2 regions of the Sagittula stellata E-37 genome follow, and region 1 is predicted to be linked to the other one. Evidence: riboswitches for the same ligand, from Rfam matches in the RefSeq annotation. Region 1 holds a riboswitch; the other holds the start of a gene.
What was found. A riboswitch is a leader RNA that binds a small molecule or an ion and turns the genes downstream of it on or off. The one in region 1 is predicted to bind cobalamin.
Positions count from the first base shown of each region.

Region 1 (7,246 bases):
CCCGGATCGAGACGCTCTCGAAGAACGGTGCAAAGGTCCTGATGGTCGGCGACGGGCTGAACGACACCGCGGCGCTCACCGCCGCGCATGTCTCGATCTCGCCGGCCTCCGCGCTCGACGCGGCGCGCGTGGCCTCCGATATCGTGCTTCTGGGACAAAGCCTCGCGCCCCTGCCGGAGGCCGCGACCACCGCCCGCAAAGCTGTGAAGCGCATCCGCGAAAACTTCACGATCGCCACGTGGTACAACCTCATCGCGGTGCCCCTCGCGGTGGCGGGCCTCTGCTCGCCGCTGATCGCCGCGCTGGCCATGTCCGCTAGTTCCGTCACCGTCTCGCTGAACGCCCTGCGCCTGCGCTGACACGCCCCGACCCGCACGAAAGGCACACGACCGATGAACGTTCTCACCTACCTGATCCCGATCTCCCTCGTGCTGGGCGGCATGGGGCTCCTATTCTTCGTCTTCACGATCCGTTCGAACCAGTACGAGGACCCCGAGGGCGACGCGCAACGCATCCTCTCGGGCGACTACGACGACCGCCCCAAGCAGGACTGACCCGAGAAAGCGCCCGGCTTCCCGCCACACGGGACCGCCTTGCGCACCGCGACCGGCACCCGTCAGCCCTCTGCTGCCCTTCATCTTGGTCAAAATACCTCGGGGGGTCTCCCGCAGGGAGACGGGGGCAGCGCCCCCTCCCCACATCCACGCCAGGCGCCCGCAGAGAGGTCATCCGCATGGCATACGCGGCCAACCGGCCCGGTCGGGCCGATCGACAGCCCCGGCTCAGACCGGCAGCGCCGTGGTCTTGAATACCGTCTTCAGCGCAAAGGACGACTGCATCTGCGCGACGCCCGGCAGGCGGGTCAGATACTGCCGGTGGATGCGGGCGTAATCCTCCGTGTCCTCGGCCACGACCTTCAGGATGTAATCCGCCGTGCCCGCCATCAGGTGACACTCCAGCACCGCCGGAACGCGGGACACGGCGGTCTCGAAAGCCTCCAGCACCTCGTCGGCCTGCGCCTGCAGGGTGATCTCCACGAAGACGGTGGTCGGCAGCGACAGCTTGCGCGCATCCAGAAGCGCCACGTAGTCGCGGATGTAGCCGTCCGCCTCAAGCCGCTGCACCCGCCGGTGACAGGCCGAGGGGGACAGGTTGACCTGTTCGCTGAGGTCCGCGTTCGACATGCGGCCCTTGCGCTGAAGCACCCTGAGCAGTCGCCGATCCGTCTCGTCTAGCGCCATATTCGAAGATTCCTCCCGCGGTGCCTGCAAACCGTCGAACAATCGTGCGCGGCGGTGCGCAAAGGTGCCCCAGTCTCGGACCCTTTTGCAAGCCGTTCATGGTAGATTGCCGCACCCCAACAGGACCCAGGCTCAAAGGATCGCGTCATGAAGATCGGCTGCCCGACAGAAGTCAAACCCCAGGAATTCCGCGTGGGCCTGACGCCCAACGCCGCACACGAAGCGGTGGCGCATGGCCATTCGGTCATCGTCCAGAAAGGCGCAGGCCTCGGCGCCGGTTTCACCGACGAAGACTATACCGCCGCGGGCGCCGCGCTGGCCGACACCGCCGCCGAGGTCTTTGCCTCCGCCGACATGATCGTCAAGGTGAAGGAACCCCAGGCCCCCGAACGCGCCATGTTGCGCGAGGGCCAGGTGCTGTTCACCTATCTCCACCTCGCGCCCGATCCGGAGCAGACCCACGACCTGATCGCCTCCGGCGCGACCTGCATCGCCTATGAAACCGTGACCGACGACCGTGGCGGCCTGCCCCTTCTGGCGCCGATGTCCGAGGTCGCGGGCCGTCTCGCCCCGCAGGTCGGCGCCTGGTCGCTGCAGAAGGCCAACGGCGGCCGCGGCGTGCTGATGGGCGGCGTGCCGGGGGTCGGCCCCGCGAAGGTCGCGGTGATCGGCGGCGGCGTCGTCGGCACCCACGCGGCCCGCGTCGCCGCGGGCATGGGCGCCGAGGTCACCGTGCTCGACCGCTCCCTGTCGCGGATGCGTTACCTCGACGACGTCTTCGGTTCGGTCTTCAAGACCCGCTACGCCTCTGCCGGGAACACCGCCGAGATGGTGGCCGAGGCCGACATGGTCATCGGCGCCGTGCTGATCCCCGGCGCCGCCGCGCCGAAGCTGGTCAGCCGCGCGCAACTGTCGACGATGAAGCCCGGCGCCGTGATCGTCGACGTGGCCATCGACCAGGGCGGCTGCTTCGAGACCTCGAAGGCCACAACCCATCAGGACCCGATCTACGAAGTCGACGGCATCGTGCACTACTGCGTGGCGAACATGCCGGGCGCCGTGGCGCGCACATCGACCATCGCCCTGGGCAACGCGACCATGCCGTTCATGCTGGCGTTGGCCGACAAGGGCTGGAAGAAAGCCTGCGCCGACGATCCGCACCTTCTGGCCGGGCTGAACGTGCATGCGGGCAAGCTGACCTACGCCGCGGTGGGCGAGGCGCTTGGGCTTGCCGCGATCACGCCGGCGGCCGCGCTGGCGGCCTGAGCGGTTTCGCCGTGCTGCGCACGGCGACCGGTCGGGGAGGCTCTGCCTCCCCGAACCCCTCCGGAGTATTTTGGAAGCAAAGAAGCCGGCAGCGGGTTCTTTGAAGGTTGCGACCTGAATATCGGCGGTCGGATGCGTCGTGCTGACGGCGGCCCGGGCGCTGGCCTTACCAGCCCTCCTCGCGGACATGCGCATCGAGCGTGCGCGCCCGCGCCCAGCCGCGCGCTGCGAGTTCGGGGCCGTCGAACAGCTCCCTGACGTGGCCGACGCAGAGGTAGGCGACCACGCGGACGTGCTCGGGCAGGCGGAGGATCGGGCGCAGGTCGGCCTCGTCGAGGATGCTGACCCAACCGACGCCGACGCCTTCGGCCCGCGCCGCCAGCCAGAGGTTCTGGACGGCGCAGACCGTCGAATAGAGATCCGTCTCCGGCTGATGCGTGCGCCCCAGCACGACCGGTCCGCCGCGCGACCGGTCACAGGTGACGCAGATGTTCAGGGGGGCCTTCTCGATCCCTTCCAGCTTCAGCGCGGCATAGGCCGACCGCTTGTCCGGCGGGAACATCGCCTGCGCCTCGTCGTTGGCGCGGGCGAATGCGGCCCGCACTTGCGCCCGGCGCAGGGGATCGCGCAGCAGAATGAAATCCCAGGGTTGCGAGAGCCCGACCGATGGCGCGGCATGCGCCGCCTCCAGGATGCGCCGCAGCACGTCTTCGTCCACCGGATCGGGCAGGAATTCGTTCCGCACGTCCCGTCTGTGGGCAATCACGTCGTAGAGCGCCCGCCGCTCCTCGTCCGAAAACGCGCGCGCCGCAACGGGCGCCGGGGATCGGCGGTTCACCGGTCCTGTCATGGGGTCACCTCCCAAAGGCCTGCGCGCCCCCGCTGTCCAGGCGGGGCCGCCATGCCGTCAGGCCGGTCTTCTGGCTTCGGATCATCCGGAACGGACGCCTTCCCGAGCGCCTGACTGACGCCCAGTGGCCATGTGTCCGCCCCGTCCCCGTCACAGCGGCGGGCCCGCGCCGGTTCTGCCCCGGCTTCCCGATTCTCCCCCGAGGACGGAGGCACCTGACACGGACGGGATCGCAAATCCCGCCCCTTGGCGCAAGTGCACCGCCCCCGGACGGGACCGGTCTGCCGTCACGTGGTCAGCGTGTCTTCAGCGTGTCGCGGATCTCGAGCAGCACGTCCAGTTCCGTTGGGCCGGACGGCGTGGCTTCGGCTGGCTGGCCTTCCTCACGCTCACGGATCGCGGCGGCCTTCGCGCGGTTGACCATCTTCACCAGCATGAAGACCACGAAGGCGATGATGAAGAAGTTGATCACCGCCATGATGAACTTGCCGATGGCAAAGACCGGCGCGCCCGCCTCTGTCGCCGCCGAGAGCGACGCGTATTCGTTGCCGTCGAGCGCATAGAACCAGCCCGAAAAGTCGATGCCGCCGGTGAACAAGGCGATGATCGGATTGATGATGTCGCCCACCAGCGACTGCACGATCGCGGTGAACGCCGCGCCGATGATGATGCCCACGGCCATGTCCATGACATTGCCCTTGGCGATGAAATCCTTGAATTCCTTAATCATTTTCCCATTCCGTAAGAGCGCCGGCATGCTTGGCCACATGTCCTGCGGGGTGTTTTTGCACAAACAGGATTATGTCATGCCGGATCGGCTGGGAAAGCGGGAAATGCCGGACTAGGGTCGGCCAGGACATCTTCCTTAACGAGGACACGCATCATGACCGCTCTTGCCGACCATCCGATCTCGCGCCGCTGGCCCGCCGCGCACCCCGACCGCATCCAGCTCTATGCCTTCCCGACGCCCAACGGGGTCAAGGCGTCGATCATGCTCGAGGAGACCGGGCTGCCCTACGAGGCCCACAAGATCACCCTGTCGGACAAGGACGTCAAAAGCCCTGAGTTCCTGTCGCTCAACCCCAACAACAAGATCCCCGCGATAATCGACCCGAACGGCCCGGACGGCGCGCCGCTGGAGCTGTTCGAATCCGGGGCCATCCTGCTCTATCTCGGCGAGAAGGCCGGAATGCTGCTGGGCGAGACCGCGACCGAGCGGCACAAGATCACGCAATGGCTGATGTTCCAGATGGGCGGCGTCGGACCGATGTTGGGGCAGCTCGGTTTCTTCTGGAAGTTCGCGGGCAAGGACGTGAAGGACCCGCTTCCCCGCACCCGGTATGTGAACGAGGCGCGGCGGCTGCTGAGCGTTGTCGAAGGCGCGCTGGACGGTCGAGACTGGATCGCCGGGCCGTATTCCGTGGCGGACATCGCGCTCTGCCCGTGGCTCAACGCGCTCGAATTTTACGGCGCGCGCGACGTGGTGGGCTGGGACGACCATCCCAACTGCGTGGCCTACGTCAAGCGGTTCTACGAGCGCCCGGCGGTGCAACACGGCGTGAATATCCCGGCGCGCGACTAACGCTCGCAGGCGCGCGGCGCACAGCCCCGCGCCGCGGGGCGCCGCGCCGCGTGGACAGGGACGTGCACCGACCCGATCTGGCCGATGCGTGGCCCGGGGCCCGGGCACGGCCAACGCACGCGGGAGCCCACGCAACCGGTCACACCGGTCCGTGCACTCACACCGCATCCGTCGCGTCCTCAGGTAGGGCGGGGCTTCGCGCCGCCCTCCTTCCTCAGCCCGGCAGTGTGCCGGTGATGACGTAGGCGAGAAGCTGCACCACCTGTTCCGGCGTCCGCGCCACGGCCAGCGCTGCGGCGTCGACCTCCTTCAGGGCGTGGTCATGCTCTTCCGGTTGCAGGATGATCAGAGACTTGCCCAGCGCGGCGGCATAGCCCGCATCGAAGGCCGCGTTCCACTGCTTGTACTTGTCGCCGAAGCGCACGACGACCACGTCGGCCTCCGCGATGCCCTTGCGTGTGCGGATCGCGTTCAGCTTGGCGCCCTTGTGGTCGTGCCAGAACTTGTCGTCCTCCGCCCCGAGGATCGCCACCCCGCAGTCGTCGCTGTTGCCGTGATCCGTCACCGGGCCGTCGAAGTCGATGCCCAGTCCCGCCGCGCCGTCGCGGATGCGGTCGCGCCAGTCGGTGTGGATCTCGCCCGACAGGTAAACCCTGAATGCCATGCTGCGGCCTCCCTTCGCCTTGATGATCCCAGACACCTAACCGACCCGCCCGGAATGGCAAGTCACCGCCCGTCGAGCGCCCTCAGACCGATCCAGGCACCTGCGAGGATCATGAGCGGCAGAACCAGCATCTTGAACAGGAACACCGCCAGCAGCGCGATCAGGCTTTGCACCAGCGCATCCGACCGCTCGTAAAGCGCGCCCGCCATGGTCGAATAGCGCTCGAACTCCATCCGCGCGCCCTGCAGCGCCCCCATGACACCGCTTCCCTCGACAGGCACCGCCACCGCCGGGTCGACCTGCGCGGTGATCTCGTCGACGATGGCGCTGTGCCGCGCCCAGACCTGGGCGGTCATCCGGTCCGCCAGAAGCGCCGACAGCAGGAACGCCCCCGGCAGCGCCACGGCGAGGAAGGCACCGTATAGCCCCATGCGCCGCGCCACGTGGCCGCCCCTGCCGCGTCCTGCCGTGACCAGCGCCAGAAGCGCCGCGCCCGCCAGCACCGCCCAGCCCACGCCCGAGGCCGGCGCCAGCGCGACCGCCAGCGCACCGGTCGCCACCATGACGAAGAACACCACCTGCGCGATGCGCTCGACCGTGTCGTCCACCGGCTCCAGCCACTTCAGCGGCTGCGCGCTGCCCTGCACGACAAAGCTTCCGCCGACCTCCAGTTCCTGTGCCGTCGACAGGAAGGCGTTCAGCGTCCTGAGCGTCAGGTAGGTGCCCGCGCTGGCGGTGGCGATCTGGCGGGCGTAGTCCTCGGCGGCGCGTGTCGCCGGGTTCCGCGTGGAAAAGGCCGCCGCCAGGAGGGCGACGGCCAGCAACAGGATCAGCGCCGGGCGAAGGACCCGCCCGGCACGTGGAGTAAAGGTCAGACGTCCTTGCGGATCGTCTCGTTCTTCGGATCGTAGGGGCTGTCGCACGTGATCTCCGCATCCCAGAGCTGGTCGAACATCCTGACCTTAAGCTTCGTGCCCTCCACAGCCAACGCCGGCTTCACGTAGCCCATGCCGATGGACTTGCCGAAGGCCACGGAATAGCCGCCCGAGGTCAGGCGCCCCACCCGGTCGCCGTCCGGCGTGTAAAGCGCCTCGCGGCCCCAGGGATCGGCGTCCGCCGGGCCGTCGACCAGCAGCGTCACGCACTTCGAACGGATGCCCTTCGCCTCCATCTCGGCCTTGCCGAAGAAGTCCTTCGACAGGTCTATGAAGCGCGGCAGGTCGGCCTCGGCAGGGGTCGCGTCGCGGCCCAGTTCGTTGCCGAAGGCGCGGTAGGACTTCTCCTGCCGCAGCCAATTCTGCGCGCGCGCGCCGACCGGCTTGATGCCATGCGCCTCGCCCGCCTTCATCAGCAGGTCCCAGAGGTAGTTCTGCATCTCGATCGGGTGATGCAGCTCCCAGCCGAGTTCGCCGGTGTAGGCCACGCGGATCGCGTTGACCGGGCACATGCCCAGCTCGATCTGCCGCGCGGAGAGCCACGGGAAGCGCTTGTTCGACAGCGCGGTACCCGGCTCCGCGTCGCGGATGAGCTGGCCCAGCACATCGCGGGTCTTCGGTCCGGCGATAGCAAAGACGCCCCATTGCGTCGTCACGTCCTGCACGATCACCAGCTTGCCGGTTTCCGCCATGAAGTCTTCTGCCGCC
Region 1 covers NZ_CP155729.1:3,582,468-3,589,713, forward strand. Annotated here, with positions in the region: gene ABFK29_RS17035 (heavy metal translocating P-type ATPase) at 1-359, shown strand, start outside; gene ccoS (cbb3-type cytochrome oxidase assembly protein CcoS) at 393-554, shown strand; gene ABFK29_RS17045 (Lrp/AsnC family transcriptional regulator) at 783-1,241, opposite strand; gene ald (alanine dehydrogenase) at 1,389-2,507, shown strand; gene bluB (5,6-dimethylbenzimidazole synthase) at 2,674-3,357, opposite strand; cobalamin riboswitch at 3,401-3,591, opposite strand; gene mscL (large conductance mechanosensitive channel protein MscL) at 3,653-4,087, opposite strand; gene ABFK29_RS17065 (glutathione S-transferase family protein) at 4,241-4,939, shown strand; gene ABFK29_RS17070 (YtoQ family protein) at 5,154-5,603, opposite strand; gene ABFK29_RS17075 (hypothetical protein) at 5,666-6,526, opposite strand; gene ABFK29_RS17080 (GcvT family protein) at 6,475-7,246, opposite strand, start outside.

Region 2 (7,246 bases), 240 kb from region 1:
CGGCGCGGGCGAACTGCAGGTCGGAGTCCCGGTCGCCGGTTTCCTTGAAGGAGACGGGTTCGCCCAGGATGGTGCCATCCACCTCCGGCAGCACGACGTGCATGGCCAGATCGGCGGGAGACACGCCCCGGTCGGCTTCCGCCCAGGCCTTGCGGTCGGAGGTCGACAGCACGCACTGGAAGACCGGCACGTCGGCGGCATCGAGCGGCGAGGTGCCGTCCGCGCCCTTGCCGGAGAAAGCGGTGGCGTTGACGATGGCCGCCGGGGCCAGAGCGGCGATCTGACGGCGCAGCCAGCCTGCCGCTTCGGGCGCCTTCAGGGACGGGACGAAGAAGGCAGTGACGGCGAAGCCGCGCGCGGCAAACTCCTCGTACAGTGCCCGGATCGGCGCGAGGTCGGCGGAGACGAGGTAGGAGCGGTAGAAGACCAGCGCCAGAGGGGTCTTGCCGGACACCCGCGTCAGCACCGGACAGGTCACGCCGTGTTCGGGTGTCCAGCAGCTGAGCGGCGGCAAACCCTTGGCCCCGCGCACAGGCCCGGCATAAAGGCCTGCCGCCAGCGCCAGTTGCGCCAGTGCCGCCTGCGCCGCCACGGTGCCGCCCGCGTCGCAGAGATGCGCCAGCCGCCGCAGGGTCGACACCGGCAGAGTCGACATCTCGTCGAGGCGCGTGTCCTCGCGCCCGTCGGCGGGCAACACGGCCAGCGCGATGCCCTTCTGTTGCGCCAGCGACAGCACCTGCTGCAGGCCGTAGGACCAGTAGGGCACGCCGCCGATCAGGCGGATCAGGATGCCCTTCGCGCCCTCCAGCGTCTGTTCCACGTAGGTGTCGACCGACAGCGGATGCCTGAGGGCGGCGAGATTGGCGAGACGGAGCGTGGGCATCCGCCCCTCTGGCCCGCCGCCGCGCCGCCAGCCTTCGGCAAAGGCGCCGAGGTCGCTGTCGGAGAACGACAGCACGACGAGGTCCGCCGGGCTCTGGCCCAGGTCCTGCGGCGTCTCGCTTTCTTCGAGGCCGTGGCTTTCGCGGAAGATGACGTGCATCGGCGGTTCCCGGAAAGGCGGCGCACAGCCCCGCCCTACCTTACGTCATTCTGCGGCGACAGGCGCGGCCCCGAGGACCGCCCCGATGGCCTCGGGTTGGATGTCGTCATGTTCCGCGATGACCACGACCCGGCTGACGCGCGCCTCGTCCGGCTTCCACGGGCGGTCGTACTGATGACGCACCCGCGCGCCCACCGCCTGCACCAGAAGGCGCATAGGCTTGCCCTTGACGGCGGCATACCCTTTCACCCGAAGGATGTTCTGCTCCTTCGCGAGGCGCTCGATGGCGGCGACCAGCTGGGCGGGACTGTCCTGTTCCGGCAGCTCCACAACGACCGATTCGAAGTCGTCGTGCTCGTGATCGTCGTGGTCGTCGTGATGCGAGGGGCGCGCGTCCATGTCGTCCTCTGCGGCGGCTTCCAGCCCGAGGATCACGCGCGGGTCGACCACACCTTCGGCCACTTCGACCACCGGCAGCGGGCGCGGTGCCTCGGCGGCGATGATCGCCTTGGCCTTCGCCACGCCTTCGGGTCCGGCGAGGTCGGGCTTGGTCAGCAGGATGATGTCGGCGCAGGAGATCTGGTCCTCGAAGACCTCGCTCAGCGGCGTCTCGTGGTCGATGCTGTCGTCGGCCAGACGCTGCGCGTCCACCCGCGCCACATCGGGAGCGAAGCGGCCCGCCGCCACGGCCTCCGCATCGGCCAGCGCGATCACGCCGTCGACGGTGATCTTCGACCGGATGTCGGGCCAGTCGAAGGCTTTCAGAAGCGGCTTCGGCAGGGCGAGGCCGGAGGTCTCGATCAGGATGTGGTCGGGGCGCGGGTCGAGCGCCATCAGCGCCTCGATGGTGGGGATGAAGTCGTCGGCCACGGTGCAGCAGATGCAGCCGTTGGCGAGCTCCATGATGTTCTCGGCCGGGCAGTCGGGGATGGCGCAGGATTTCAGGATGTCGCCGTCCACGCCCACGTCGCCGAATTCGTTGACCACCACGGCCAGGCGGCGGCCGCCGGGGTTCTGCATCAGGTGGCGCACCAGCGTCGTCTTGCCGGAGCCGAGGAAGCCGGTGATCACGGTGACGGGGAGTTTGGCTAGATCGGTCATTCAGTCGGCCTCCACAGGGGTGTTCGGGGTCAGGGGCGGAATACGCGCCACGCAGTTGCGCTTGAAGTGTTCGGGACGCTCGCGCCACGGGATCAACCCGTCGCCGGTCGCGTGATAGCGCGCCGCGCCGTCGAGCAGCATGTCCGGATGCGACGCCTCGTCGACATTCCCGAACACGTAGGTCCAGCGGTCGCCGCCGCGCAGGGCGACGGTACAACCGGCATCGCAATTCTGCAGGCATTCGACGGCGGTCAGGCGCAGGCCCTCGGGCAAAGGCCGGTCGGCAAGGGCATCGTAGAGCGCCTGCCCGGGCCGGCGGTCGTCGGCGGGGATGTCCTGCCCCCGGCGGCACTTCACGCAGACCAGAAGTTCGGTCTCTGACGGCATGGCGACCTCGCGCATCTGGGGGGACCTTGAGCGGGGCACGGGCCAAGACAGGCCCTCTCCCGACCCCGGATCACCCCGTCCGGTTTCGTTCCTCCGCCCCTTCCACGGCGCGGCCACTGGCAGGTCTCCCGGCTTGCGGAACTGGGCGGCAGGCAGTCCTGCCGATCCCAACGGAACCCGGCCTTCCCGGCGATGTCGCCAGTGGCTTCGGGCCCTTTCCGGTCACGGTCGCGGGGGCGGCTGCGCCTGACCCCGACGCGGGGCTGCGCATTCCCTTTTCACCTGCTAGACACAGGCACCAGCACTCCGGCTGATGCGCCGGACGCCCGGCAATGTCAAGGAGAGCCCGCGCCATGAGCGAAGACGAAAACGCCCGCCACACCGAAAAGATGAAGAAGATCAAGGCGGCCCGCGACCGGATGATGGCGACCAAGACGGAGGAGAAGGGCCTGATTATCGTCCATACCGGGACCGGCAAGGGCAAGTCGTCCTCCGGATTCGGCATGATCATGCGCTGCATCGCGCATGGCATGCCCTGTGCGGTGGTGCAGTTCATCAAGGGCGCCTGGCCCACCGGCGAAGGCACGTTCCTGCGCGAACGCTTCGCGGCGGAGTGCCGGTTCTTCGTGTCGGGGGAAGGGTTCACGTGGGAGACGCAGGACCGCGAACGCGACATCGCGGCGGCGCAAAACGGCTGGGAGATCGCCAAGACGCAGATCCTCGACCCGGAAGTGCAGTTCGTTCTGCTCGACGAGATCAACATCGCGCTGCGCTACGACTATCTCGACATCGACGACGTGGTGGGGTTCCTGCTGGAGCAGAAACCGCCGATGACCCATGTCTGCCTGACCGGGCGCAACGCCAAGCCCGAACTGATCGAGGCGGCGGACCTCATCACCGACATGACGCTTGTCAAACACCCGTTCCGTGAAGGGGTGAAGGCGCAGAAGGGCGTCGAGTTCTGAGATTGTGGCGCCGGATTTCGGCTCGCCTGCGGCGACCCGACCCGCTGGGGGTTCCCCCCAGACCCCCAAGGTATTTGGACCAAGATGAAGGCAAGACTTCTTTAATCGGAATCGGAGAGGCTGGCCGGGCGGTACAGGGAGAGGTCCCGATGACCGCCCAAGGTGAAGGCACCGCGCCTCCCCCTTCGACGAAGGCCCGAGGCGCGGTGTCCGACCCGCCCCTTCATCTTGGCGAAAAATACCTCCGCCGGAGGCATCCTGTCCGGGCCGTTTGCGCCGTTTGACGTGTGGGGACGTGCGTCAGGGAAACGGGCAGGCTGTTCCGGCTGGATCAGTGGGCGCGGCGAGCGGAATTTCTGCAATGCGCTCTCTGCCCCTGGTGCCTGTCTTCGGAATTGGGTGAGGCCGGGGCGTCCCTGGGAGCGGCGCCGTGTGGATGGCGTTGCGCCTGGCCTGGGGAAGGTCGACGTTTAGCTCATTGCTTGCCACCACGGGACATGACCGGTGCGCGAAGATTTCCGGTAGCGGTCAACGAGACAACGGACTTGCTTCGGCGGTTCTTGCCGGAACGAACAGTGGCCGGTCGTGGGTTCGCGGGCGGGCGCTTCGGCATGCCAAGATGGTTTCGGCGCGTTGACCCTGCGTTCAAGGCTGGTAACGGTGGATGTCACTATCCCGAAACCAGCGAGGACCACCGCCAGATGTTCAGGAAACGGCTGCAGGACGCCACCTCCCGTCACGAGGAGGTCTACGGCTTCTACGAGAAGATCTATACCGTCATCGACCTCTGCGCGGGGCTCGCGTTTCTCTTCGGATCCATCCTCTTCTTCTGGGAAGACACGCAATACCCGGCGACCTGGCTTTTTACCGTGGGCTCCGCCCTGTTCGTCGCGCGGCCGGCGTCGCGGTTCGCCCGGGAGTATCACCTTGCGCAGCTCCCGCTGCCCGGGGATCGTGACCCGGAATGACGCGCGCCCTGATGCTTCAGGGCACCGGGTCCAACGTGGGCAAGTCGGTGCTGGTGGCCGGGCTATGTCGGGCGGCGCTGCGGCGCGGCCTCTCGGTGGCGCCGTTCAAGCCGCAGAACATGTCGAACAACGCCGCCGTGACAGTCGACGGCGGCGAGATCGGCCGCGCGCAGGCGTTGCAGGCGCGGGCCTGCGGGCTGGAGCCGCTGACCGACATGAACCCTGTTCTGCTGAAACCGGAGACCGACGTGGGATCTCAGGTCGTGGTGCAGGGCAAGCGGCTGGCGACGGTGAAGGCGCGCGAATACGCCGCCCTGAAGCCGCAGTTGCTGGGTCATGTCCGCGAGAGTTTCGCGCGGCTGAAGGCGCGCCATGACCTGGTGATCGTCGAGGGCGCGGGTAGCCCGGCAGAGGTCAACCTGCGCGCCGGCGACATTGCGAACATGGGTTTTGCGGAGGCCGTGGACCTGCCCGTCGTGCTGATCGGCGACATCGACCGCGGCGGCGTCATCGCGCAGGTGGTGGGCACGCAGGCGGTGCTGTCACCCGGCGACAACGCGCGGATCGAGGGCTTCCTGATCAACAAGTTCCGTGGCGACCCCTCGCTTTTCGACGACGGCTATGCGCTGATCGAGGCGCGCACCGGCTGGCGCGGCTTCGGCACCGCGCCGTGGTTCGCCCATGCCTGGAAGCTGCCTGCCGAGGATGCGCTGGACATCCGGGCCCCCGTGCGGCAGGAGGGGCTGCACATCGTCTGCCTGCGCCTGTCGCGGATCGCCAATTTCGACGACATGGACCCCCTGGCGCAGGAACCGGGTGTCCGGCTGACCATGCTGGGCCACGGAGAGCCGATCCCCGGCGATGCCGATCTCGTGGTCCTGCCCGGCTCGAAGAGCACGCGGGGCGACCTTGCCTTTCTGCGCGATCAGGGCTGGGACATCGACCTTGTCGCGCATCACCGGCGCGGCGGCCATGTGCTGGGGATCTGCGGCGGCTTCCAGATGCTGGGACGGCGGGTGGCCGACCCCGACGGTATCGAGGGCGCGGCGGGCGAGACGGCGGGGCTTGGCCTTCTCGACGTCGACACGGTGATGACCGGCGACAAGCGCCTGACCCGCGTGGACGCGCGACACGCCGCGACCGCCCTGCCCTTCGCCGGATACGAGATCCATATCGGGCGGACGACGGGCACGGATTGCGCGCGGCCCTTCGCTTTCGTCGATGGCCGCCCCGAAGGCGCCTGTTCGCCGGACGGGCGCGTGACGGGCAGCTACCTGCATGGCATGTTCACCGACGACGCCTTCCGCGCCGGATTCCTGAAGCGGTTCGGGGTGGCCTCGTCGCAAGCCTACGACGCGACGGTGGACGCGACGCTGGATGCCCTTGCGGACCACCTCGAAACGCATCTCGACGTGGCGGGACTGCTGGCGGCGGCACGCTAGGCTCAGCGCAGGGCGGCCTCCACAATGGGCCATTCGTCGTGGCCCGGCAGGCCCAGCCGCAGCCATGTGGCGCTGTAGGGGAAGACGCGGCTCCAGACATGGGCCTGCGCCAGGCGGTCCTGTGCCGCCGTTGCATCGGGCACCTCGTAGGTCCGGAAGAGCGGGCAGCCCCCCGCCAGCGGCCAGCCGCGCGCCATGGCGAGCGCATCCATAGCGGCGCAGTCGCGGTCGAGCCGGGCAATGGTTTCGGCCTGCCATCCCGTGTCGGCCAGTGCGGTACAGGCGATCTCGATCGCGGGGCCGGAAACGGGCCATGGCCCGGCCATCGCCCTCAGCCGGTCCGCCAGCGGCCCGGTCGCCAGCGCGAAACCCAGCCGCAGCCCCGCCAGCCCGTAGAACTTCCCGAAGGAGCGCAGGACCACCACGTTGTCGCGCAGGCGGTGCAGGTCGGGGGCGATGCAGGCACCGGGCGTTGCGTCGCCGAAACTCTCGTCGACCACCAGCAGGCCGACCTGCTCGGAGAGCACGGCTATCGCTTCGGTGTCCAGCACGCGGCCATCGGGGTTGTTGGGCGTGACCACCACGGCAAGGTCGGCGCCGTGGAGCGCGTCGGGGGTGGCCACATCCTCAACCGTCCAGCCGAAAGCGCGGAGGCAGGCGGCGTGTTCGTTGTAGGTGGGCGTGAGAACGCGGGCGGTGCCGGGCGCGGCAAGGAAGGGCACGGCCTGGATCGCAGCCTGCGCGCCCGCCAGTGGCACGACGTCGGCGCGGGTGGCGTAGGCTCGGGCCGCGACGCTGCGCAGAAGGTCCATGTCGGTTCGGGTCGGCAGCGCCTGCCATGCCTGCGGAGGAACGTGCGGCACCGGGTAGGGCACGCGGTTGATGCCGGTGGACAGGTCGATCCAGTCGAGCGCCACGCCACCGAAGCGTCTGATGGCGGCGTCGAGGTTGCCTCCGTGATCGCGTGCCATGTGGTTCCTTTCGTGTCGCTAGAGGACCGCGAGCGCAAGGAGCAACCCGCCCGCCAGCGCCATGCCCCGCATGTAGGTCCGGAGCGCCCGGCGCATGTCGCGCGCCGCAGGGTCCGGAGCGCCGGCGTTCAGCCACGGCTCCTCTACCCGGTGGGTGGCGTAGACGCGCGGGCCGGAAAGGCGCACGCCAAGGATGCCCGCCATCGCGCCTTCGGGCCAGCCCGCATTGGGCGAACGGTGGGCGGCGGCATCCCTGCGGACGACGCGCGACGCGTGCGCCAGGCGGCGCGGCGTGCCCAGGGCAAAGAGCGCGGCGGTGATGCGCGCCGGGATCCAGTTCACCCCGTCGTCGAGCCGGGCCGCGGCTTTT
Region 2 covers NZ_CP155729.1:3,826,765-3,834,010, forward strand. Annotated here, with positions in the region: gene cobN (cobaltochelatase subunit CobN) at 1-1,042, opposite strand, end outside; gene cobW (cobalamin biosynthesis protein CobW) at 1,088-2,143, opposite strand; gene ABFK29_RS18270 (DUF1636 family protein) at 2,144-2,530, opposite strand; cobalamin riboswitch at 2,632-2,848, opposite strand; gene cobO (cob(I)yrinic acid a,c-diamide adenosyltransferase) at 2,884-3,495, shown strand; gene ABFK29_RS18280 (YrhK family protein) at 4,197-4,463, shown strand; gene ABFK29_RS18285 (cobyric acid synthase) at 4,460-5,905, shown strand; gene cobD (threonine-phosphate decarboxylase CobD) at 5,908-6,876, opposite strand; gene cbiB (adenosylcobinamide-phosphate synthase CbiB) at 6,895-7,246, opposite strand, start outside.
Region 2: it holds a riboswitch for cobalamin, as region 1 does, so the genes downstream of both, ABFK29_RS18270 (DUF1636 family protein) here and bluB (5,6-dimethylbenzimidazole synthase) in region 1, are expected to answer to the same signal.